One region of the Paraglaciecola sp. L1A13 genome, then DNA from elsewhere that is predicted to be linked to it. Evidence: predicted binding sites of a transcription regulator. Region 1 holds the regulator's gene; each other region holds the start of a gene.
The links. The regulator sigma-54, encoded in region 1, starts transcription at its own class of promoters, with help from an activator protein. The targets are predictions, from matches to a motif close to GTTGGCACGNNNNTNGNNT.
Positions count from the first base shown of each region.

Region 2: GQR89_RS07640 (CsbD family protein) is a predicted target of sigma-54. The motif match lies at 2,193-2,211, and genes of this name have one in related genera.
Region 3: glnA (glutamate--ammonia ligase) is a predicted target of sigma-54. The motif match lies at 5,891-5,909, and genes of this name have one in related genera.

Region 1 covers NZ_CP047024.1:4,285,382-4,293,374, reverse strand. The annotation lists gene GQR89_RS18135 (calcium/sodium antiporter) at 1-806, shown strand, start outside; gene GQR89_RS18130 (KpsF/GutQ family sugar-phosphate isomerase) at 813-1,784, shown strand; gene kdsC (3-deoxy-manno-octulosonate-8-phosphatase KdsC) at 1,784-2,338, shown strand; gene lptC (LPS export ABC transporter periplasmic protein LptC) at 2,335-2,898, shown strand; gene lptA (lipopolysaccharide transport periplasmic protein LptA) at 2,939-3,463, shown strand; gene lptB (LPS export ABC transporter ATP-binding protein) at 3,463-4,188, shown strand; gene GQR89_RS18105 (RNA polymerase factor sigma-54) at 4,311-5,804, shown strand; gene hpf (ribosome hibernation promoting factor) at 5,830-6,117, shown strand; gene ptsN (PTS IIA-like nitrogen regulatory protein PtsN) at 6,133-6,576, shown strand; gene rapZ (RNase adapter RapZ) at 6,578-7,423, shown strand; gene GQR89_RS18085 (HPr family phosphocarrier protein) at 7,420-7,698, shown strand; gene GQR89_RS18080 (DNA/RNA non-specific endonuclease) at 7,758-7,993, opposite strand, start outside.
Region 2 covers NZ_CP047024.1:1,812,812-1,820,804, reverse strand. The annotation lists gene GQR89_RS07655 (YHYH protein) at 1-387, shown strand, start outside; partial or broken gene GQR89_RS07650 (2OG-Fe(II) oxygenase) at 717-1,326, shown strand; gene GQR89_RS07645 (DUF1328 domain-containing protein) at 1,427-1,588, opposite strand; gene GQR89_RS07640 (CsbD family protein) at 1,927-2,124, opposite strand; gene GQR89_RS07635 (MmcQ/YjbR family DNA-binding protein) at 2,367-2,828, opposite strand; gene GQR89_RS07630 (YHS domain-containing (seleno)protein) at 3,042-3,575, shown strand; gene GQR89_RS07625 (phosphoribosyltransferase) at 3,756-4,313, opposite strand; gene GQR89_RS07620 (lipoprotein-releasing ABC transporter permease subunit) at 4,469-5,680, opposite strand; gene GQR89_RS07615 (PilZ domain-containing protein) at 5,970-6,566, shown strand; gene mfd (transcription-repair coupling factor) at 6,572-7,993, shown strand, end outside.
Region 3 covers NZ_CP047024.1:1,085,493-1,093,485, forward strand. The annotation lists rRNA gene GQR89_RS04480 (23S ribosomal RNA) at 1-2,071, shown strand, start outside; rRNA gene rrf (5S ribosomal RNA) at 2,243-2,358, shown strand; gene GQR89_RS04490 (peptidylprolyl isomerase) at 2,915-3,697, shown strand; gene typA (translational GTPase TypA) at 3,764-5,599, opposite strand; gene glnA (glutamate--ammonia ligase) at 5,974-7,383, shown strand; gene GQR89_RS04505 (DUF4124 domain-containing protein) at 7,633-7,993, shown strand, end outside.

The sequences.
Region 1 (7,993 bases):
AAATTATGGTTTCGGCGACAGCTTCATTAAACGGCAATACAGACACCGCCATCGGCAACGCTATCGGTTCAAACATCACTAATATTGCCCTAGTTCTTGGCTTAACCGCGCTACTTAAACCTTTAACAGTCGCATCTACTACCCTGAAACGGGAAATGCCTGTTTTATTGGCCGTGTCGTTGTTGGCTACCTATTTTCTTGCTGATTTATATTTGTCGCTGAGTGAAGGCGTTGTGCTGTTCGTTTTATTCTTTTTCACCATCGGTGGACTCGCATGGATGTCTTTTAATATGGAGAAAGGCGACCCTCTGGAATCAGAAACAGATAATGAAGTGCCGTCCGACGTTCCCACTAAAAATGCGATTATTTGGTTGTTAGTTGGTTTGGTATTATTGCCATTAAGTGCTCATTTTATGGTTAATTCAGCCGTTGTGATTGCCCATCATTTCGGTTTAAGTGACTTGGTTATTGGTTTAACCATCATTGCAATTGGCACCAGTTTGCCTGAACTAGCGGCGAGTATTGCCGGAGTATTGAAGAACGAAGATGATTTAGCGCTGGGCAATATTATTGGTTCTAACATATTTAATATTTTGGCAGTAATGGCGATGCCAGGTTTAATATCACCCGGCCCCGTCGATCCCGACGCCGCGAGTCGAGATATTTACAGCATGTTAGGACTAACCTTTTTGTTAGTCATTTTTTGTTTTAATTTACGCGGTGCTGGGCGTATTAATCGCTTTGAAGCAATGATCTTTTTAGGCTGTTTTGTTGCTTATCAGTACTTCGTATTTAACCAAGGTTAATCCAGAATGAGTCAAGTAGATTACATTCAATCGGCCCTGCGCGTGCTTGAAATAGAAGGGCAGGCAATAGCACAACTTACTCAATACGTAGATGAGAATTTTGTCGCTGCATGTGAATTACTGAAAAATTGTAAAGGCAAAGTTGTGGTTTGTGGCATGGGAAAATCCGGTCATATCGGTCATAAGATTTCGGCAACGCTGGCCAGTACAGGCACCCCCGCCTTTTTCATGCACCCAGCAGAAGCCAATCATGGTGATTTAGGTATGTTGACTGAACAAGATGTTTTGTTGGCTATTTCTAACTCAGGTGAAACATCTGAACTGTTGGCGTTATTACCCGTGGTAAAACGTCGAGGTATTGAGATTATCGCTATGTCCAACAATCCGCTAAGCTCATTAGGCAGATATGCGGACGTCAACATATGTATCAAAGTTGAAAAAGAAGCCTGCTCTTTGGGGTTAGCCCCTACGGCGAGCACTACTGCTACACTCGTGATGGGAGATGCGCTAGCGGTAGCACTGCTCGATGCTAGAGGTTTCACGCCAGATGATTTTGCCTTGTCACATCCTGGCGGGTCTTTAGGACGTAAGCTTTTGCTCAAATTGGATGACATCATGTGTAAAGGAGATTTTTTACCCTTGGTCACAACAGACCAGACTATTAGCCAAGCGTTGCTCGAGATCTCTCGCAAGGGACTTGGTATGGCTGGTATTGTCGCTGAGGACGGACGACTGCTCGGTATCTTCACCGACGGTGATTTGCGCCGGGTGCTTGATGCGAGGGTTGATATTCATACCGTTCGTATTGAAAGCGTAATGACAGCAAACTGCATAACAGCTTCACAGAATACCCTCGCTGCTGAAGTATTGAATGTTATGCAAAAACGAAAAATTAGTTCGTTGTTTATTGTCGATGAACAAAATATGCCCGTTGGGGCGATAAATATGCAGACTCTATTGTCTGCAGGAGTGATTTAATGGGCGACATCAATACCCTATATGGAAACAAATCGTCGTCGTTGATGGACAAATTTTCGCGTATCAAGTTGCTGGCCTGCGATGTTGATGGTGTTTTTTCTGATGGTCGTATTTATATGGGCAACCAAGGCGAAGAACTTAAAGCGTTTCATACTCGCGATGGCTTTGGCGTGAAAGCATTACTGAATATCGGGGTTCATGTGGCTGTTATTACTGGTCGCGAATCTAAAATTGTCCATCAGCGAATGTCTGCTCTGGGTATCAAGCATATTATTCAAGGTTGTGAGCAAAAGTATGATGCTTTAGACGCTCTGCAAAAGCAGCTGAAAATCGGCAAAGAAGCAACCGTATCCATTGGGGATGATATGCCTGATATTGGCATGTTCAATCTGAGTCATATAGGTGTTGCTACTGCTGACGCCCACCCATTTGTGAAAAAACAGGCGTTATATGTTACACAGATTAATGGTGGTTTTGGTGCGGTTCGTGAAGTGTGTGATCTTATTTTACATGCCAAAGGTAAGCTACACAAAGTTACCGGAAGTAGTGTATGAATCGCCTCACACTCAGCATTGGCGGCTTGTTCCTGTTAGTCATTGCGACTAACTTACCTGACTGGTTAGCCGAAGAGGATATGATTCCACAAACCGAAACTGAGACCGCTTGGCAGCCTAATTATCAGGCTAGTGAGATGTTAAGCACGTTATTCGATAAAGATGGGCGTTTAAGTCATCAGGTGTTTGCGAGCAAAATGGAGCACTTTGAAATGCTTGGTTTCACGCTTTTTAAACAGCCGCAATACACCATATTTGTAGAATCACAGGCTTCTCCGTGGCAAGTGTCGGCTAAAGACGGTACCTTGTACGAAGATAACCGTATTCAATTAGAAAATAATGTTGAGATACGTAATCAGGACGAGCAAGGATTTGCTAGTACCATTCGTACTGACTTTATCGAAATAAATTTAATAGACAAAACCATGGAATCTGACCAACCCGTGCAAATATTCGGTCAGCACTATGTGATTAACAGCAACGGTCTTAAAGCCAATTTATCTACCCAACAATATGAGTTACTTGATCATGTGCAAACCATTTATCAACCTCGGCCTTAGCGTAGTTGCCATAGCAACATTGACGTTTTCCCCATTGAGCTTGGCCGGCAAAGAGGATTTTACACAAGCTATAAAAGTGGACTCGAAGTTTCAGTTTGGTGATGGAAAAACCAAAAAGTCTATTTTTCGTGAAGATGTGCATATCAATCAAGGCAGCTTGAATGTTTACGCAGATGAAGTGGAAGTCGATGCCAGCAAAGGCGAAGGAAACGAAGTGTTTATCGCGACTGGCAGCCCAGCCAAATACTCTCAGCAACAGGAACTCGGTGGTAGTATTGAAGCGTCGGCGAATAAGATAGAGTATCGTCGTGATTTACGCACCCTTACCCTAGAGGGAAATGCGCAATTAAAGCAAAATAATAGCAGTGTTAAAGGTGAGTCGATTACTTTTAATATGGAACTTGAGCAAATCGTTGCTCAAGGAGAAGGCGAAAATGAAGGTAATGGCCGAGTGATCACTATTTTTCAGCCTTCAAAAAAAGCGGCTTCTGACAACAAGAAAACGCCTCAAGAAAATAAGGCAAGCGACTTACCTGACCAACCTAAACAGGACGTAAATCCATAATGGCGACCTTAAGAGCCACTCACTTGGCTAAATCCTACAAGTCTCGGCAGGTTGTACGGGATGTAAGCCTTGAAGTTTCTACGGGCCAAATTGTGGGCTTGCTCGGTCCCAATGGCGCGGGTAAAACGACCACCTTCTACATGATAGTGGGACTTGTACCCCTAGACAAAGGCGAAATATGCATCGACCAGCAAGATCTTACCTTGCAACCAATGCATATGCGGGCACGTTTAGGGATTGGCTATTTGCCTCAAGAAGCTTCTATTTTTCGTAAGTTGACTGTGTATCAGAATTTAATGGCTATTTTGCAAACGCGCAAAGAGCTAACGACAGACCAAAGAGAGCAACAGGCAGATTCATTATTAGACGAATTCAATATTAATCATATTCGAAACAGCGCTGGTATGAGTTTGTCAGGCGGTGAACGCAGGCGCGTAGAAATAGCGCGTGCCCTTGCCGCTGACCCAGAATTTATTTTACTTGACGAGCCCTTTGCTGGTGTAGACCCTATTTCGGTTAATGATATCAAGAAAATTATTCAGCATTTACGTGATCGTGGCATTGGTGTTTTGATAACAGACCACAACGTAAGAGAGACACTCGATGTTTGTGAAAAGGCGTATATTGTCAGCCAAGGTGAATTGATTGCTTCCGGTACAGCCGAAGAAGTATTAAGTGATCAACGTGTAAGAGATGTATACCTAGGTGAACAATTCAGGCTATAGTTACTGTGAAACAGCCACTCTTTTTATCGAGATATTTATCAGGCGCTTGGTGAGACAAATACAGTCAAATTGAATCAACCACAGCATATAGATAGTTTGCAACGGACATAATAAAGAAGTAAATGAAACCCTCTTTACAATTAAAATTTAGTCAATCACTCACTATGACTCCGCAGTTGCAGCAGGCTATACGCTTGTTGCAGCTTTCTACGCTGGACTTACAGCTAGAAATTCAAGAAGCGTTGGATTCAAATCCGCTTTTGGAGATAGAAGAGCCTACTGACCAAGAATCTGGCGACAGTGCACTTAACGATAATTCGTTAGATCCTGCGTCTAAAGACAACAATGAGATCGTCGAAACTAGCAGCGATAATATTGATGCAAGTGAAGCCCTAGAAAAAAATGATATACCCGAAGATTTACCCATGGATACCACGTGGGATGAATACATCAGTGCGTCATCCGCTCCTGCATCAAGTATTTCGAGTGGGTCAGCAGGCGACGATGAGCAAATTTTTCAGGGGGAAACCACTGACAATATTCAAGATCACCTGCTATGGCAGATGCGCTTAACACATTTTAGCGATACTGATGTGGCGATAGCGACGGCCATTATTGACTCTATTGATGAGTCTGGTTATTTGACCATGAGTGTTGAAGACGTACTGACGAGTATGGATGATGAAGAGATAGAACTTGATGAAGTTGAATGCGTGCTAAAACGGATTCAGATGTTTGATCCTATCGGTTCAGGTTCTCGCACTCCGCAGGAGTGTTTATTGGTTCAGTTACGTCAGTTTGCGCCAGATACGCCTTGGTTAGAAGAAGCCAAAACACTGATCGGTGAGTATGCGGATTTACTGAGCAGTAAGGATTATCGGACGTTAATGCGTAAATCACGTTTAAAAGAAGATGATTTACGCGAAGTAATGCGCTTACTCAAGACATTAAACCCACGTCCAGGTAGCGCTTTGATAAAAGGCGAACCAGAATATGTAATACCTGATGTTTCGGTGAGCAAAAAGAATGGCCGCTGGACAGTCGAACTCAATCCCGACAGCTTGCCAAAGTTGAATGTAAATCAGCAGTATGCGGCCATGAGTCGTAAAGCAAAAAATACTAGTGACAGTCAATTTATTCGCTCACACATGCAAGAAGCCAAATGGTTTATTAAAAGTGTTGAGAGTCGCAACGATACGTTATTAAAAGTGTCAAACTGTATAGTGCAACAGCAAATGGGCTTTTTTGAACACGGTCCAGAAATGATGAAGCCTATGGTATTGAATGATGTAGCAGAAATGGTTGAGATGCATGAGTCGACTATTTCTCGTGTTACCACGCAAAAGTATATGCATACCCCTAGAGGTATTTTTGAGTTGAAGTATTTCTTCTCTAGCCATGTTGCTACCGAAACTGGCGGAGAATGTTCATCAACTGCAATACGTGCGTTGATTAAGAAATTGGTCGCGGCTGAAAAACCCAGTAAGCCGTTAAGCGACAGCAAGATTGCTCAATTGTTAGCTGATCAAGGCATTATGGTTGCTAGGCGAACGATAGCAAAATACCGGGAATCTCTTATGATACCCCCGTCGAACCAACGAAAAAGCCTATTGTAGGCTGATTAAAGAAGGAAGAGGCGTTATGCAAATTAATATTACTGGTCACCATGTGGATGTTACCGATTCACTTAAAGATTATGTTGATACTAAATTTACCAAGCTAGAGCGGCACTTCGATCAAATTAACAATGTTCACGTCATTCTCAATGTAGAAAAGCTGAACCAAAAAGCTGAAGCTACGATACATTTGAATGGAGCAGATGTTTTTGCAACCATGGAACACAGCGATATGTACGCCGCGATAGACGGGCTAATAGATAAGCTCGATCGCCAAGTCATTAAGCATAAAGAGAAAGTTAAGCGCCATTAACCCATCAGGTAAATAATGGAAATTTCAAGTATTCTTCACCCTGACTGCGTTTTATGCGCAGTTCAGGGTTCTAGCAAAAAACGCATCTTAGAGCTCATCAGTCAGGTGGCCTCTCAGCACCTTGTTGAGATAGACCAAGCCACTATTTTGGCCAGCTTAAGTAGTAGAGAAAAGGTGGGCTGTACAGGAATTGGTGGTGGTATTGCGTTGCCCCATGGCCGTATAAAAGGTCTTGAGTCTACCTTAGCTGTGCTGGTGACTTGTCAACCTCCGGTTCAATACGATGCTATCGATAATATGCCTGTGGACATATTTTTCGCGATATTGGTGCCTGAAGAGAAGGCCAACGAGCATTTACAAACCTTATCCGCGATCGCCAAAAAATTCAGTGATAAAGATGTCTTGAAGGAATTGCGTAGCGCGACTACTGACCAAGCACTATTTCAGGTACTCAGTTGATATGAAACTTATTATTATAAGCGGTCGCTCAGGCTCAGGTAAGTCCGTTGTATTAAGATCGTTGGAAGATTTGGGCTACTACTGTGTCGATAACATCCCAGTCAATTTGTTGCCTACGTTGACCCATACTGTAGTCGATGAGTATGACCAAGTGGCGGTCAGTATTGATGTGCGCAATCTCCCCAAAGATCCCAATGAATTGGTAGAGATACTTGATTATCTACCTTCGACGTGGGAAATGACCATTCTTTATTTAGATGCTAGCGATGATGTACTTATCAAACGCTTTAGCGAAACGCGTCGCCTACATCCGTTATCAAAACAGAACAAATCGTTAGCTGGTGCTATTCAAGCAGAAAGCCAATTACTGGCGCCTATTGCTGAGCGTGCTGACTTGTACATAGATACTGACCAACTATCGATTCATCAGCTTGCTGAATTAGTGCGCGAACGTATTTTAGGTAAAAAAAGTTCACGTTTAGTATTGGTGTTTGAAAGTTTTGGTTTTAAGCATGGTATTCCCAAAGATGCAGATTACGTATTTGATGCACGTTTTTTGCCGAATCCACATTGGGAACCAGATTTAAAACCGTTGACCGGTCTCGATTCGCCAGTAGAGATATTTCTTGGCTCGCAACCCATAGTGACTAAATTTATCTGGCAAATCCAAAATTTGATTTCAACTTGGTTGCCACATTTAGAGCGTAATAATCGCAGCTATGTCACTGTTGCGATAGGCTGCACCGGCGGTCAACATCGTTCGGTTTACGTGGTTGAAATGCTTGCCAAGACTTTTAGTGCTTCGCATCCTGATGTACAAATTCGCCATCGAGAACTCAATCGATGAGTGAGCGTTTAGAAAAGACTTTACTCATTGTAAATAAGCTCGGCTTGCATGCCAGAGCAGCGACAGAATTGGTTAAGCTGACCAATCAATTCGACGCTGAAGTGACCATAGTGCAGGACGATAAAAGTGCCTCTGCTAGCAGTGTACTGGGCTTGATGATGCTTGAGAGTTGTCAGGGCAAAGAAGTACTGGTTATTTCACAAGGCATAGATGCCCAACAAGCCATGGAAGCAGTAGAAAAGCTCATTGTGGGTAAGTTTAACGAAAGTGAATAGACTTCATTAGTGTATTTTTTTAAGCCTGAATAATATCCCTAACATTAATCGCTAATGTTTTAACAACCTAACAGGCTGCTCAACCCTCCTAGACGGGATTCCACTGTATATTCCTTACTGCCAGTCATTGCGGGGAATATATTTAAACCACTGCGACTTTCGACATTGTCTATCGTGACCTCTTTCATGCAATAGTTATCGGCACGCGCGCTGTTTTGTTCCATAACATAGGCAGATGCTCGCACGTATCCTGAGCTGGTGATCATAGCCACAACTTTAAAATAGCCAGATGGAA
Region 2 (7,993 bases), 2.5 Mb from region 1:
CACACTGGTGTCATCAGTAATAGTGATATCAGTGCTTATCACTACCATTCAAGCAATGAGTTTCCTAACTTGCCCAAATGCCTCAAAGGTGTGGTAGCAAAGAATAACTTTTCGACCACTGCGCAAGCAGGTATAGGCGCTCACCCACCAGCAGGGACTAAAATCACGCGTAACGAACCACCAAGAGGCGGCAGCCAACACCCGGGTAATATGGCTCCTCCGGGTTTTGAACAAGCAGCAGAAAAACTGGGCGTTTCACAACAGCAATTAATGCAAGCCATGCAAGATGCTGGCGGCCCAGAAGCAGATTTGGCGATTGTGGCCGATAAGTTAAACGTTAGCGAAGCGGCATTAAAGTCGGCTCTACCAGAGCGCCCAAGACGATAACTACGAGAAACTGCGATGGCATCAATAATAGCGTTATCGTTATTATTGATGCCGCATAAATGCTGTTACCGCTTTTGAATCAAACCGCTATGCAAATTAATGCACGTCCTCTCTCTTTTAATACGACCAATCAAACCCTGTCCGAGCGTTATCAGCACTCCTACCCCTCCCATACAATTCCACCTATTTTGATCAATCAATTATATACAAATTCTAAATTCTGTTTGCCCTAACAACCTCATTTATTTAGCATATCAGGTGTAATAAATTAACGTCCTCGCCAAGGTACGAACGATCACCTAGCAATCTATTTGAAGTTAATTTAAATGTTGTCACGTAATACCTTACAAGGCGCGAGCGCCAGAACGTTACCTTCTCGAGAAACCATGCTTTACCGTGCGTCGTCTGTACAGAAATTTTGGACCACTAATCAAGAATTATGAAGCAGTCGTGGCAAGACCCTACATCAGAATTAGCAGTAAGGGATTTTTTGCAAGAAGTCGCGCATGACGTTTTCCAGTTTCAATTTTTCGATCCCATGCGTGTTGCAGACTTGAGTGGTTAACTTGAAAATGTATGGAATGTACAGATCCCTCTACGCCCGCCCTATAAAATAGTGCTGGATCGCCGGAGTGCCATGCTCGATCGCCGTTCAGAAGGACATCTGGCAGCACCCAGCTTTCAAACTTTGTACCGTCAACTGATGATCAGTATATGCGACCGATTGCTCGTATGCTGTTTCCAGAAATAATAGGCTACGATTCTCAGGCGTTTGGCTTTTCAATTAATTACCAGCCAAACACAGATAATTCGATTCGCCCGCACACAGATGCCTCCTCAATGACTCTTAACATTAATTTAAATCCGCCAGCAGAGGTATTTACCGGCTCAAATGTCGATTTTTATGACCGAAGCACAGGCAAAATAAAAGGGGTCGCGACTACTCTCGATAGATACCGGCTGGGAGAATAGAAGGTTGAATGAGCAAACGAACAAAAAAAAAGGCTGCACACCGGCAGCCTATTCAACAATAAATTAGCTAGACTTTCCTTCGGCCCATGACCACTGAAATAACCAGTAGTATGAGAAATACGAAGAAAATAATCTTTGCAATGCCGGCTGCAGAACCTGCAATACCGCCAAAACCTAACACTGCTGCAACCAGTGCTATAACGAGAAAAATAACAGCCCAACGTAACATACACATTCCTTATCATGATTTATGGACTCTAGGTAATGCTTCAATTATGCCAACGGAGCTGAAAAGTTTAAAAACCAAGTATTACGTGGCCTAGAAGCGTAAGTCTAACTATCATCACATTGAGAGGAGCATCTTAGCTCTGAATATATTTATTACCTTAGTGTAAAATTTTCACGGGGCACAATGTATGGTGCAGCGCCATCAAACTGACTTTTTGGTGAGATATTTAGGATGATGTCGTAGGTGAGCATAAACAAGAAAGCGCGTGTTGAAGACACTTCCCGTTATTGTGGGCTATCTTCGTCACGCGCTTTTAAAAAGGCTTTTGGCAGTAAACGTTATTTGCTATTGAAGAAGTCGTCTACCTCGCGCTCCGCTTCTTCCTTGGACTTGCCGTATTTCTCTTGAATTTTTCCAATTAATTCTGTGCGGCTGCCTTTCATTTTATCTACATCATCGTCAGTTAAATCACCCCATTTCTGCTGGGCTTTACCTTTCAACTGTTTCCAATTTCCTTCAGCTTGATCTTGATTCATACATATCTCCTATATTGGGAAAATTATCTGAACACTATGCTGTGTACAGAAGTACTTCACAAGTTGAACAGCAATCAACGTGCCACTGCGGGGATTGTTGGCTAACACTCGCGAGTGTTTGAGATATGTTTTGCCCAAGTATGAGAAAAAGGCAAGGCGTCTGGCGGCACCCAGCCTTGTTACGTTGGCTATTAAGTAGGCTTTCACGCCCCCTCCCATCAGGAAAAGTGATCGCGAAAAATCTATAAATGGAGCAAAATCGACACTTGGTCTTTTTTCAGCAACTTATTGACCACCAACATGTATGAGTTATCGATCATGCGCTTAAGCTCACCTTGCGGTAGGCTGCCATCCAATTTAACTGTATTCCAATGTTGCTTGTTCATATGATAGCCAGGCATGACCGCATTAAATACATCACGCAGCATAATGGCTTCTTGTGGATCGCATTTGAGGTTCATCCTGCATTCGTGCACTGGGCCAGCGTCGTTAGCAATTACTGGAGACTTAACGCTTTGGGCCTGCTTGCTCTTTTTGCCGATTATCGCTATAGCTAGCGTCGCATACATTTTGCCTTTAACTTTAAACACCGCCACATCAGGCCCAAACGGAAAATCTTCAGCCGTCTCAGGGAAGTCTAATAACCATTGGCGAGCGTCAGCAAATGCCTGACTATGATCTTGCTTACAGGAATGAATTTTCATATCGAATTACGCACAATATAGCCAGAATCATGGCCTTTTACTATAAACCTTATTTTAGATATAAACCTATTACAAAGCCCATAAGTTAACGCCTTTTCCCAAAGGTTTGCTTTTCATGTATGGAATATTTTGACTAATCTTTGCAATATTATTGCTACTCGCCTTGTCTCTACCAGTACAAAATAACAATTCAGCTGTAAAGGACTCTACAAGATGTTCAGCAATAAATTACTCAAACTCGCCGGTATCTTCCTGACGTTATATGTTCTAGCGATGAATGTGGCGTCAGCCGAATCAATAGACAGAGCCTCACTTGAAAAACAGGCCACGCTAGCATTAGGAGGATATGACGCAACAACGTATTTCAATTTAAGCGGCGCTCAAAAGGGTAATGATGCCTTTCAAGCGGTTTATCATGGCGAACGCTATCTCTTTACGAGTGAAGAGAATCAACAAAAATTTGCTAATAACCCTGCTCAGTATTTGCCTGAGTTTGGTGGCCTGTGTGCGCAATCTCTGGTGATGGAAAAAGACGTGATAGCCAATCCCGCTATTTACACGCTGCAAGAAGGCAAGTTATATATGTTCGTTTCCCAAGAAGCTCGCGCAGAATGGGCACAAGACTCAAGTAAAAATCTTGTTGCGGCAAATAAGCACTGGATGTTCGAGTCTGAAAAACGTCATGAGCAAATCGCGGCCAAAAAACGCTGGAAAACAAACAATACAGTTAAATTATTTAGCTTTTAAGCCATCAAATATAAAGCTATATAATAATGCCTAATGTGCCTGTCTAGATAACGCTTTGATTAGCTAAACCCTTGGCGGACAATGAATGCGATATAGGCGTTTTACCATTCGCTTATTCAGGCACAAAAAAAGGAGCATTAATGCTCCTTATATAAAATCTATGTGCTGGCTTGATATGCTTTACACCAAAATATCTCGTACGTTGGCCAAATCAGTTTTGCCATTAATAATTTCATCTGGTGTCAAACCTGAAATCTCATGAGGGAACACCAACCACTCTTCACTTTCATGCACAAAGTAATCAGGAACAATGTCCGTTTTATTATTTTTTGGCTTGTAATAAGGACACGCGATACGCACGTTTTTAGGCATATTTGCGCGAGATAGCTTCTTGATCTGAGTGATCAATGCATCAACACTGCGACCAGAGTCAAAGACATCATCTACGATTAGCAAGTCATCTTCTGCATTGGCATTTTCAATCAAGTAATGTAAACCATGAACCTTAATAGTTTTTGATTGTTGATCAATACCGTAATAAGAAGAGGTACGCACAGCGATGTGGTCTGTCTCTACTTTTTTGAAATCGAAATACTCTTGCACTGCGATACCAATGGGCGCGCCACCGCGCCAAATACCAATAATGAACTGGGGACGAAAACCGTCTTCGTATACTTTTGATGCTAAGCGGAATGAATCTTCTAATAACTGCTGAGCGGTGATAAATGTTTTTTCCATCGAAAAACCCTTTAAAGCGTGAACTGCCACTGATTGCTTAACACTACAAGCCAGCGTGCGAATATGAAAACATCGCCTATTATACACTGAAATTATGCAATAAGAGATGGGCAATATTGCATATTTATGACGAACTCAACACCATGCACACTGGCTTATTCGTATTTCAACGCGCTAGCAGGGTCGACTTTTAATGCCCGATATGCAGGATAAATACTGGCAACAAAACACAATAATAACGAAAACACGATGAGCATAACGATTTGATGCCAATGCATAATAATAGGTAAGCCCTCGCCGCCTGTGGCAGCCATAATCGGCACATTTAGTATGCTGAGTATATTGTTAAGTTGGCTGACCAGAATCAAGCCCCCTAAGACCCCAAAAAACGTCCCTTTAATACCGTTATATAAACCATTAAATAAAAACACCTTCATAATGCGCCCCCGAGATAACCCTTGGGTTAGCAATATCGCGATATCGCCTTTTTTCTCGGTCACGACCATGACCAATGCCGATACGATATTAAATGCCGCCACGGCAATAATCAGCAGCAGCATTAACGCCATCATGTTCTTTTCCATTTTAACCGCATCAAATAGCGGGCCTTGTCGTGTGCGCCAATCATCACTCGCCAGACCTAGTTCCGAGACCTTTTCTACCACCGTTTTATACTCGAATGGATCCTGTAAGAACAAGCGAGTTTGGGCGATACGGCTGACTTTATTACGCATAAGTTTGGCACTGTCTTTGATGTTCATCAGGATCACTTTGGCGTCAAGTTCAGAACCCACATCAAACACCCCAACAACAGTGAATAAACGCTGGCTGGGCATCTGACCAAATGGCCCAAACACACTACCTTGGGCTGAAATAATTCGCGTTTGCTCGCCTACTCGCAAACCAATTCGTGTTGCCAGTGCTCGCCCAACAACAATGCCGTAGCTGCCAGGGGTTAAATCGCTGATCTGCCCTACCAACATATTGTTGGCAATAATAGAATGCTGTCCGGTCACCTCAGGCTCTACGCCTTGGATCATCACGCCTTCTAAACTACGAGGCGATTGAATGACCCCTTCGGTTTCAATAAAGTCACTGGTAGCCGCAACGCCAGGCAACTGCCCAAGCGATGAAATGATCTCATTGTTAGCACCTCTCGTATCGACCACAACATGGGGCGCAATACCTAAAATACGGTCTTTTAAGTCACCTTCAAAACCGTTCATTACCGACAAAACAACAATCAAAGACATTAAGCCAAGCGCAATACCGATAGCTGAAAAAGCGTTGATAAACGCAATAAAATGGTTACCTTTAGAAGATTTTGCATAACGCAAACCGATAAATGCGGAAACAGAGTGAAACATGCTTGCAATAGACTCTTAGCCAAGGGTTAGGGATAATTCAGCGTTAACAATAACGATGCACGACAAACGCGATAATAAATAATCGCTTAACTCATGGTAAAGTAAAACGTTTTTTGAATAATACGCTCTGGTCATAGTGCAAACAAGGTTACAATGTTAAACCAACGCACTTAACGCAAAGAATCTTTGGAATTTATCTTATATTTCCCTTGGGTTAAGCTGGTCAGCGAGTTGCCGAGTAATTGATTAGGTAAAGGCCCTAAGTGGCAGGATAAATAGCGGAGAATACATGCACGGCTTAAGCCTTGAAGAAAAACAGCAGCAGTTCAATGAGTTCTTTACTATAGAGCACGCTATTCGCGTTAATTTCAAAGCGCTTGAGCCAAATTTTGTGCTGCCCGAAGCAGAAGACCTAAGTGAACATATGCCCTATGCCTTTCGCGTGGCTAGCGAAGCCTCCGCTATTGATGCACAGGCACTGCGGCCGTTGCGTAATATGGGTGAACATGCCGCTGAACTGGCAAATTTTTTGAATGCACAATCCCGTAAAATAGACTTATTGATGTCATTAGTACTGCAGCAGCAAGATGACCCCAGCCTTGCTTACGAGTCTTATAGATTTGGCGGGGGGGGCATAGTCGTGATGTGTGATGAGCCCTACAGTGTCGAGCAGAATATTGAACTTAAGCTATTTCTAAAAGAAGAAGCGTCGGCAATTTTTTGCTATGGCGAAGTCATCAAATGTGAACAAGTGGGTGAAAAACACCACGTTTCACTCATTTATAACTGTATTCGTGAAGAGGACCAAGATCTTCTCGTACGTGCCAGTTTACATCTTCAAACGGCGCAGCTTCGCAAACGCGCCAAGCACCAAAAGAACGACTGACCTACATGACAACAAGTATTTTTAATCCGACCTTGGCCAAAGGCCAAGGAGATGCAATCCAGTGGGGCAACCTTCATGGCAGTAGCTTAGCCATGTCGATTGCCAATGCAGCAGGCAAAACCAAAGGGCCAATTCTGTTGGTCACCGCTGATACCCCCAGCGCAATGAAATTAGAAAAAGAATTGAGCTTTTTCTTACTCGGAAAAAAAGTGCAAGTGCAGCTTTTTCCCGATTGGGAAACCCTGCCCTATGATAATTTTTCTCCCCATCAGGATATTATCTCACAGCGCCTTGAAACCCTGTACCGGCTAACACAAGCCCAAAACAGCGTATTTATAGTGCCGGTGAATACCTTAATGCTGCGCATGGCACCGGTAGATTACTTAAGCAAATATTTGCTGATTTTAAAAGTGAATCAAACCTTAGACCTCGATGCTTTTCGTTTGAGTCTAGAGCGCGCTGGATACCAGCATGTTAATCAGGTTATGGGTCATAGTGAGTTTTCGATACGTGGTAGTATTATTGATTTATTTCCCATGGGTAGTCAGCAACCGTTTCGAATCGATTTGTTTGATAACGACATTGACAGCATTCGCTACTTTGATCCCGACAGCCAACGTTCTGGCGACAAAATTGATGAAATAAAATTGTTACCCGCACGGGAATTTCCCACTGATAAAGACGGTATCGCACTATTTCGCCAACAGTATTTAGAAAAATTCGACCCGAACAACGCCAAAGATTCGCTTTATTATCAAGTGGGTAAAGGCATGATGCCCGGCGGCATCGAATATTACTTACCGCTATTTTTCGCTCACACAGCCACTTTATTTGATTACCTGCATCCGGATACATTGCTGATGATGCATGGTGATTTGGCCTCCGCCTGTGAATTTTTCTGGAAGGACGTTAACGAGCGCTACGATCAATTACGCTATAACTTAAGCCGCCCATTAATGTCGCCTGCAGACTTATTTTTACGCAACGAAGAACTGTTTGGCGCGTTTAAAAAATGGCCGCGTATCACCATAGATCACAACGCCAAGGAACAAAAAGCTGGCGTGACCAATTTCGAGACTCGCACCATCGGCGATATCGCGATTAAATCCCAGAACAAAGTGCCTTGGGCAACGCTCAAGCAGCGAGTAGCAGACTGGCTTAAAAGCGATAGCAAAGTCTTGTTTAGCGCTGAATCTCAAGGTCGCCGTGAAAGCCTACTGGATTTATTGTCCAAGGCGGGCATTAAGCCCAAAGCTTTTGAACACCTAGACGCCTTTAACAAGAGTAAAGAGCAGATAGGCATCACCATTGGTTTAGCTGAGCACAGTTTCGTGTTGTTTGAAGACAATCATGAGCTGGCGTTTATCACAGAAACCGAGTTACTTGGGCACAAAATAAGCCAGCGTCGTTTACGAGATAAACGCCAA
Region 3 (7,993 bases), 1.8 Mb from region 1:
AGGTAGCGCCTCGGACGAATACCACTGGGGGTAGAGCACTGTTAAGGCTAGGGGGTCATCCCGACTTACCAACCCTTTGCAAACTCCGAATACCAGTGAGTACTATCCGGGAGACACACGGCGGGTGCTAACGTCCGTCGTGAAGAGGGAAACAACCCAGACCGCCAGCTAAGGTCCCAAAATTATTGCTAAGTGGGAAACGATGTGGGAAGGCTAAGACAGCTAGGAGGTTGGCTTAGAAGCAGCCACCCTTTAAAGAAAGCGTAATAGCTCACTAGTCGAGTCGGCCTGCGCGGAAGATGTAACGGGGCTAAGCAATATACCGAAGCTGCGGACGCAAAGTTTACTTTGCGTGGTAGGGGAGCGTTGTGTAAGTGGCTGAAGGTGAACTGAGAGGTTTGCTGGACATATCACAAGTGCGAATGCTGACATGAGTAACGATAATGGGAGTGAAAAACTCCCACGCCGGAAGACCAAGGTTTCCTGTCCCATGCTAATCAGGGCAGGGTAAGTCGGCCCCTAAGGCGAGGCAGAAATGCGTAGTCGATGGGAAACGGATTAATATTTCCGTACTTGGTATATCAGTGATGGGGGGACGGAGAAGGTTATGCAAGCATAGCGTTGGTAGTCTATGTGAAAGTGTGTAGGGTTGAATCTTAGGTAAATCCGGGATTCTACATGCCTGAGACACGAGACGAGATTCTACGGAATTGAAGTTGCAAATACCCTGCTTCCAGGAAAAGCCTCTAAACTTATGATATATCGAACCGTACCCCAAACCGACACAGGTGGTCAGGTAGAGAATACTAAGGCGCTTGAGAGAACTCGGGTGAAGGAACTCGGCAAAATCGTACCGTAACTTCGGGAGAAGGTACGCCCCTGTTTGTGATTGAACTTGCTTCATGAGCGAATGGGGGCCGCAGTGAAAAGGTGGCTGGGACTGTTTATTAAAAACACAGCACTGTGCTAAATCGAAAGATGACGTATACGGTGTGACACCTGCCCGGTGCCGGAAGGTTAATTGATGGGGTTAGCGCAAGCGAAGCTCTTGATCGAAGCCCCGGTAAACGGCGGCCGTAACTATAACGGTCCTAAGGTAGCGAAATTCCTTGTCGGGTAAGTTCCGACCTGCACGAATGGTGTAACCATGGCCACGCTGTCTCCACCCGAGACTCAGTGAAATTGAAATCGCAGTGAAGATGCTGTGTACCCGCACCTAGACGGAAAGACCCCGTGAACCTTTACTATAGCTTGGCACTGAACATTGACCCTACATGTGTAGGATAGGTGGGAGACTTCGAAGCATCGTCGCCAGATGATGTGGAGTCAACCTTGAAATACCACCCTTGTATGTTTGATGTTCTAACGTTGACCCCTTATCGGGGTTGCGGACAGTGCCTGGTGGGTAGTTTGACTGGGGCGGTCTCCTCCCAAAGAGTAACGGAGGAGCACGAAGGTTGGCTAATCCTGGTCGGACATCAGGAGGTTAGTGCAATGGCATAAGCCAGCTTAACTGCGAGACAGACACGTCGAGCAGGTACGAAAGTAGGTCATAGTGATCCGGTGGTTCTGTATGGAAGGGCCATCGCTCAACGGATAAAAGGTACTCCGGGGATAACAGGCTGATACCGCCCAAGAGTTCATATCGACGGCGGTGTTTGGCACCTCGATGTCGGCTCATCACATCCTGGGGCTGAAGTCGGTCCCAAGGGTATGGCTGTTCGCCATTTAAAGTGGTACGCGAGCTGGGTTTAGAACGTCGTGAGACAGTTCGGTCCCTATCTGGTGTGGGCGTTGGATGATTGAAGGGAGCTGCTCCTAGTACGAGAGGACCGGAGTGGACGAACCGCTGGTGTTCGGGTTGTCATGCCAATGGCATTGCCCGGTAGCTACGTTCGGAATCGATAACCGCTGAAAGCATCTAAGCGGGAAGCGAGCCCTAAGATGAGTCATCCCTGGCAATTTAATTGTCCTAAAGGGTTGTTGAAGACTACGACGTTGATAGGCAGGGTGTGGAAGCGTTGCAAGGCGTTAAGCTAACCTGTACTAATTGCCCGTGAGGCTTAACCATACAACGCCCAAGTAGCTTTATGTTATTTGCGTAAGTATGAAGACAAGTATTGATAATCAAGAGTAAGACTAAAGAGATTTAGCGATGATTACGGCCTGACCTGAAAAGGAACGGCATCAGCTTTTTACATATTGATTTATTGAGCGCAAGCTTGATAGATAACAGTTTATGTCTGGCGGCCATAGCGATGCGGCCCCACCTGATCCCATCTCGAACTCAGAAGTGAAACGCATTAGCGGCGATGGTAGTATGGGGTTTCCCCATGCGAGAGTAGCACACTGCCAGACTCCCATTTAGAACAAAGCCACCTTAATCGGGTGGCTTTTTTCGTTTCTGGGCTAACGAAAATACCCAAGACAATCTACACAGCATCATCAAGGTGGCTTTATTCTAAAGCGCCATCGCGCAATGCCACTCCCTTATGAGAAACCTAATCCATCGAGTGTGATGCGGGGGATCCCATGCAATACTGGTTCACGTAATACGCGGTATCCGATACGCGATATCCGATTAGCGGTATCCGATTAGCGAAAAACACAGCCAGCGTCCCATTAAGAAGAAAGGCTATCCTCAATCGCGCAGCGACTGGGGTAGCCCTTTTTTATGTCTGGTATTTAATTTATGGGCAGATGCTTTGCATTGCTACAAAATCTTTTCAATGCATATATAGCAATAATGTTGTTATCTGTGCGCAAACAAATGTCAGCTAAATTAACTTAGGAATACCAGATGCATATTCGTCCCTAAAGGATTATCTAAAAATGATTAGAAATTGTTAAGTTTTCTGAGATAAGAATCTATTAATATAGAGTTACCTTAATTTATGCGAAGTATAAGCTGTTTATGAGATTTCAATTTTCCACGTTAGCCATAGTCGCTACGTTATCCACTGCGTCATTAGGACTAGCGAATGCAACTGAAGTACAAATAAAAACGGTGCTTGGTGATGTGAGCGTTAACTTATTCGACAATACAACTCCGCAAACGGTAGCGAATTTTTTGACGTATGTTGATTCTGGAGCGTATTTCAACAATGTAGTGCATCGTTCTGAACCAGGGTTCGTGGTGCAAGCAGGTGGTTTCCAATACAACGATATGTTACCGCTAGATACAGTACCTGCTGGCAGTGCCATACAAAATGAGCCTTTACTCTCTAATCGACGCGGTACTATTGCCATGGCTAAGTTGGCTGGTAATGCCAATAGTGCCACCTCTCAGTGGTTTATTAACGTCAGCGATAATAGCACTAATCTAGATATGCAAAATGGTGGTTTCACAGTCTTTGGTCAAGTATTAGGTGATGACATGGAAATCATCGATGCCATTGCTGCTTTGGAAAGATTTAATCTAGGAGGTGAAGCCAGCGCTGCCCCTTTGCGCGATTATAGCCAAGCACAAGCTACAGCTGGAGTAGGCATTACCAGCGATAATTTGGTTATTATTAGTGATGTAGTTGTGATTGATAGAGCTATTGTGACGCATTCTGAATTAACACCCACTACCAACACCTTGCTAGTACAAAATAGCAGCGCTGATTCTAGCTCAGGGGGGTCTGGCGGCAGTGTTGGGTTATGGGGGTTATTAGCGTTAGTTGTACTGGGTTGCAGACGCAGAGTATTTAATTAACAAACCCTATTTTATAGATATAAAAAAACGGCTCTAGAGAGCCGTTTTTTATTGGATTTTAAACAATTACTCTTTTGAGCGACCCGCACGTTTACGATCATTTTCAGTAAGTAGTTTCTTACGTAATCGAATGCTTTTAGGGGTAACTTCTACTAGCTCATCATTATCGATAAACTCTAAAGCTTGTTCAAGTGACATAACGATAGGCGGAATTAACGTTTGTGCTTCATCTGTACCCGAAGAGCGCACGTTAGTTAATTGCTTGCCTTTAAGAGCGTTAACCGTCAAATCGTTTTCACGTGTATGAATACCAATCAACATGCCTTCGTATACTTCGGTCGCGTGACCGATAAACATACGTCCACGTTCCTGCAAGTTAAACAGGGCATTAGTAAGGGCTTTACCAGTAGCGTTGGCAATTAACACACCATTTTTACGCTGACCGATATTTCCACCTTTATGAGGACCATAATGATCAAACGTATGGTAAAGCAAGCCTGAACCTGAAGTCATCGTAAGGAAATCAGTTTGGAAACCGATCAAACCACGACTAGGAATGATGAAGTCCATACGAATACGGCCTTTACCATCTGGAGACATATTCGTTAACTCACCTTTACGTAAGCCAATTTGTTCCATGATTGACCCTTGATGCTGTTCTTCGCAATCTATGGTCACAGTTTCAAAAGGTTCTTCTAATTTACCATCAACTTCACGTAAAATTACTTCTGGACGTGATACTGCCAGCTCGTAACCTTCACGACGCATATTTTCTATCAATATACCTAAGTGCAATTCACCACGACCAGATACACGGAATTTATCCGGATCGGCAGTTTCGTCAACACGTAAGGCTACGTTGTGAATCAATTCATCTTGCAAACGCTCCAGGATATTACGTGATGTAACGTATTTACCTTCTTTACCACAAAATGGAGAGTTGTTTACTTGGAATGTCATGGTTACAGTTGGTTCGTCAACTGATAGAGGAGGTAACGCTTCTACATTATTCTGATCACAAATAGTGTCAGAAATTTTAAGTTCGCCCACACCGGTAACTGCAACGATATCACCAACGGTACCTAATTCAATTTCAGTACGATCTAGTCCCATATAACCTAGTATCTGGCCTATCTTACCGTTACGTTTTGTACCATCAGCACTGATAACGGTAACTGCCTGATTAACACGAGCAGAACCACGTGATATACGACCAACACCGATTACACCTACATAAGAGTTGTAATCAAGTTGTGAGATTTGCATTTGGAAAGGACTATCGATATCGCCACTTGGTGCTTTAACGTGCTTAACAATAGTTTCAAACAGTGGTGTCATATCTTCACTTGGTTCATCAGCGTCTAAACTCGCCCAACCGTTAAGTGCCGATGCGTAAACCACTTGGAAGTCAAGCTGATCATCAGTGGCGCCTAAGTTGTCGAACAAATCAAAAACTTGATCAATAACCCAATCTGGACGGGCACCAGGTTTGTCAATTTTGTTTAGTACTACTATTGGTTTTAAACCTTGAGCAAAGGCTTTTTGTGTCACAAAACGCGTTTGTGGCATAGGGCCTTCTTGCGCATCAACGAGTAACAATACCGAATCAACCATAGACATTACACGTTCCACTTCACCACCGAAATCGGCGTGTCCTGGGGTGTCTACTATATTAATGCGGTAGTCATTCCAACGGATCGCAGTATTTTTAGCAAGTATGGTAATACCGCGTTCTTTCTCGATATCGTTAGAGTCCATAACCCGTTCTTCAGCAGCGCCTCTGCTCTCAAGAGTACCGGACTGTTGTAAAAGTTTGTCAACTAAGGTGGTTTTTCCATGGTCAACGTGGGCAATAATTGCTATGTTCCTCAAGTTGGCAGTTGAGGTTTGCGATGCGCTCATAGTAGTTTCTCTTGTATGGGTGGATTTAACCACCATTAACTGAATTTATAGGGCGCGGATTGTACAGTTTTAATGTGCATTTTGCGAACACCATTTAGTGTTTATATATATTTAACGTTACAAATATATATTTGCACTAATAAGCGTCACGTTAAAGAGCACGCAAGGGTTATATTTCCTGATGTGCACTTTTGTGGTGCGTCACATCACCGGTTTGGTGCATTTGCGCTGGGCGTAGCAAGCCGTGTTTACTTAAAAAGGCCATATATCAGCGATTATGCCAAGATTGTGGTTGGCATGATTATCGCTTCGAGCATTGCTAAGTTAACCAATATCAACGTTATTTTACATTACCGTTTAATCTGGAGGACGAAATGTCAGTAGAAAAGGCTTTACAGTTTATACAAGAAAACGAAGCTAAATTTGTAGATTTGCGCTTTACGGACACTAAAGGCAAAGAGCAACATATCTCTATTCCTGCCCATCAAGTAAATGAAGATTTTTTCGAAGAAGGGAAAATGTTTGATGGCTCATCTATCGCAGGTTGGAAAGGTATCAATGAATCTGACATGGTATTAATGCCAGATACTGACACTTTGGTTGTGGACCCGTTTGCTGAAGAAACACAAGTAAACATTCGTTGTGACATCCTTGAACCAAACACTATGCAGGGCTACGACCGTGATCCGCGCTCTGTTGCTCGCCGGGCAGAGGAATACCTTAAATCAACCGGAATCGGTGATAAGGTTTTGTTTGGCCCAGAGCCAGAATTCTTTTTGTTTGATGATGTTCGTTTCCATACAGATATGGCTGGTTCGTTCTTCAAAATTGATTCTTCAGAAGCTAAGTGGAATTCAGGCGCTGAATTTGAAGACGGGAACATGGCTCACCGTCCAGGTGTGAAAGGTGGTTACTTCCCAGTACCTCCTGTTGATTCTTCTCATGACACTCGTGCAGCTATGTGTATGGTTATGGAAGAAATGGGTCTGACAGTTGAAGCCCATCACCATGAAGTGGCAACGGCTGGTCAAAATGAAATCGCATTCCTTTTTAACACCTTAGTTAAAAAGGCTGATGAAGTTCAAATTTATAAGTACGTTGTTCACAATGTAGCCCACGCTTATGGTCAAACTGCCACATTTATGCCTAAACCGCTTGTTGGCGACAATGGGTCTGGTATGCATTGTCACCAGTCTATATCTAAAGACGGTGTGAATATTTTTGCGGGTGATAAATATGCCGGCATGTCTGAAGATGCATTGTTCTATATTGGTGGTATCATTAAACATGCTCGCGCTATTAATGCTTTTGCAAATGCATCAACTAACTCGTACAAACGTTTAGTACCTGGTTTCGAAGCGCCTGTAATGCTTGCTTATTCAGCACGTAACCGTTCAGCTTCTATTCGTATCCCTCATGTTAGCAGTGAAAGAGCGCGTCGGATCGAAGTGCGTTTCCCTGACCCAACAGCTAATCCATATTTGGCATTTTCTGCCATGCTTATGGCTGGCCTTGACGGGATAAAAAATAAAATTCACCCTGGCGATGCAATGGATAAAGATCTTTATGATCTGCCTGCAGAAGAGGCGGCTGAAATTCCAACTGTTGCCACTTCATTAGAAGACGCGTTATCTGCGCTAGATAGTGATCGTGAATTCTTAACTGCCGGTGGCGTAATGAGCGACGACATGATCGATGCTTATATTGCCCTTAAGAGCGAAGAAGTTGAATTGTTAAATATATCGGTACACCCGGTTGAATTTGACATGTACTACAGCGTTTAATATTAACTGTAGTAGCGGGTCGAATGAACATATTCAGCCGACCTGAAACATAATTTTTACCTTAAAAAACCTGCTCTGAGCAGGTTTTTTTATATGCGTCGTTTGTACAAAGAGTGCCGCCGCGTGTTGCACCGTTTATTAGACTGCTATGAATCACTACCGGAGTTAATCTATTTAACAAAATAGTGTAATTACGACTTGCTTGATATTGGGGTAAACTAGATGTCTCGTCTCTTATGAGCCAAAATTATGCAAGTCATTCGTTTATGGATATTGTTACTTTTTATATTAGATGCTAACGCGCAAAGCGATAACATATTCAAAGTTATTACCCATGACGGTGAAATCATTTATACCGATAAGCCTTTAGGGAATATTAAGCCGATCGAGTTACCTAAAGGCTCGATGATAGCCTCAAAGTCAATGACGAAACCACGTATTGAAGGACTGTCTCAAACTATAAAACAATCCACGAATACCCGTTATCAACTAAAGGTCGTTACTCCTATACCTGAACAAACTATCCGCAATAATAACGGTGACTTAACAATTAAAGCGACTATTTCGCCGAAGGTGCAAGGTATTTATAAATTGCACTTAAATGACCTGG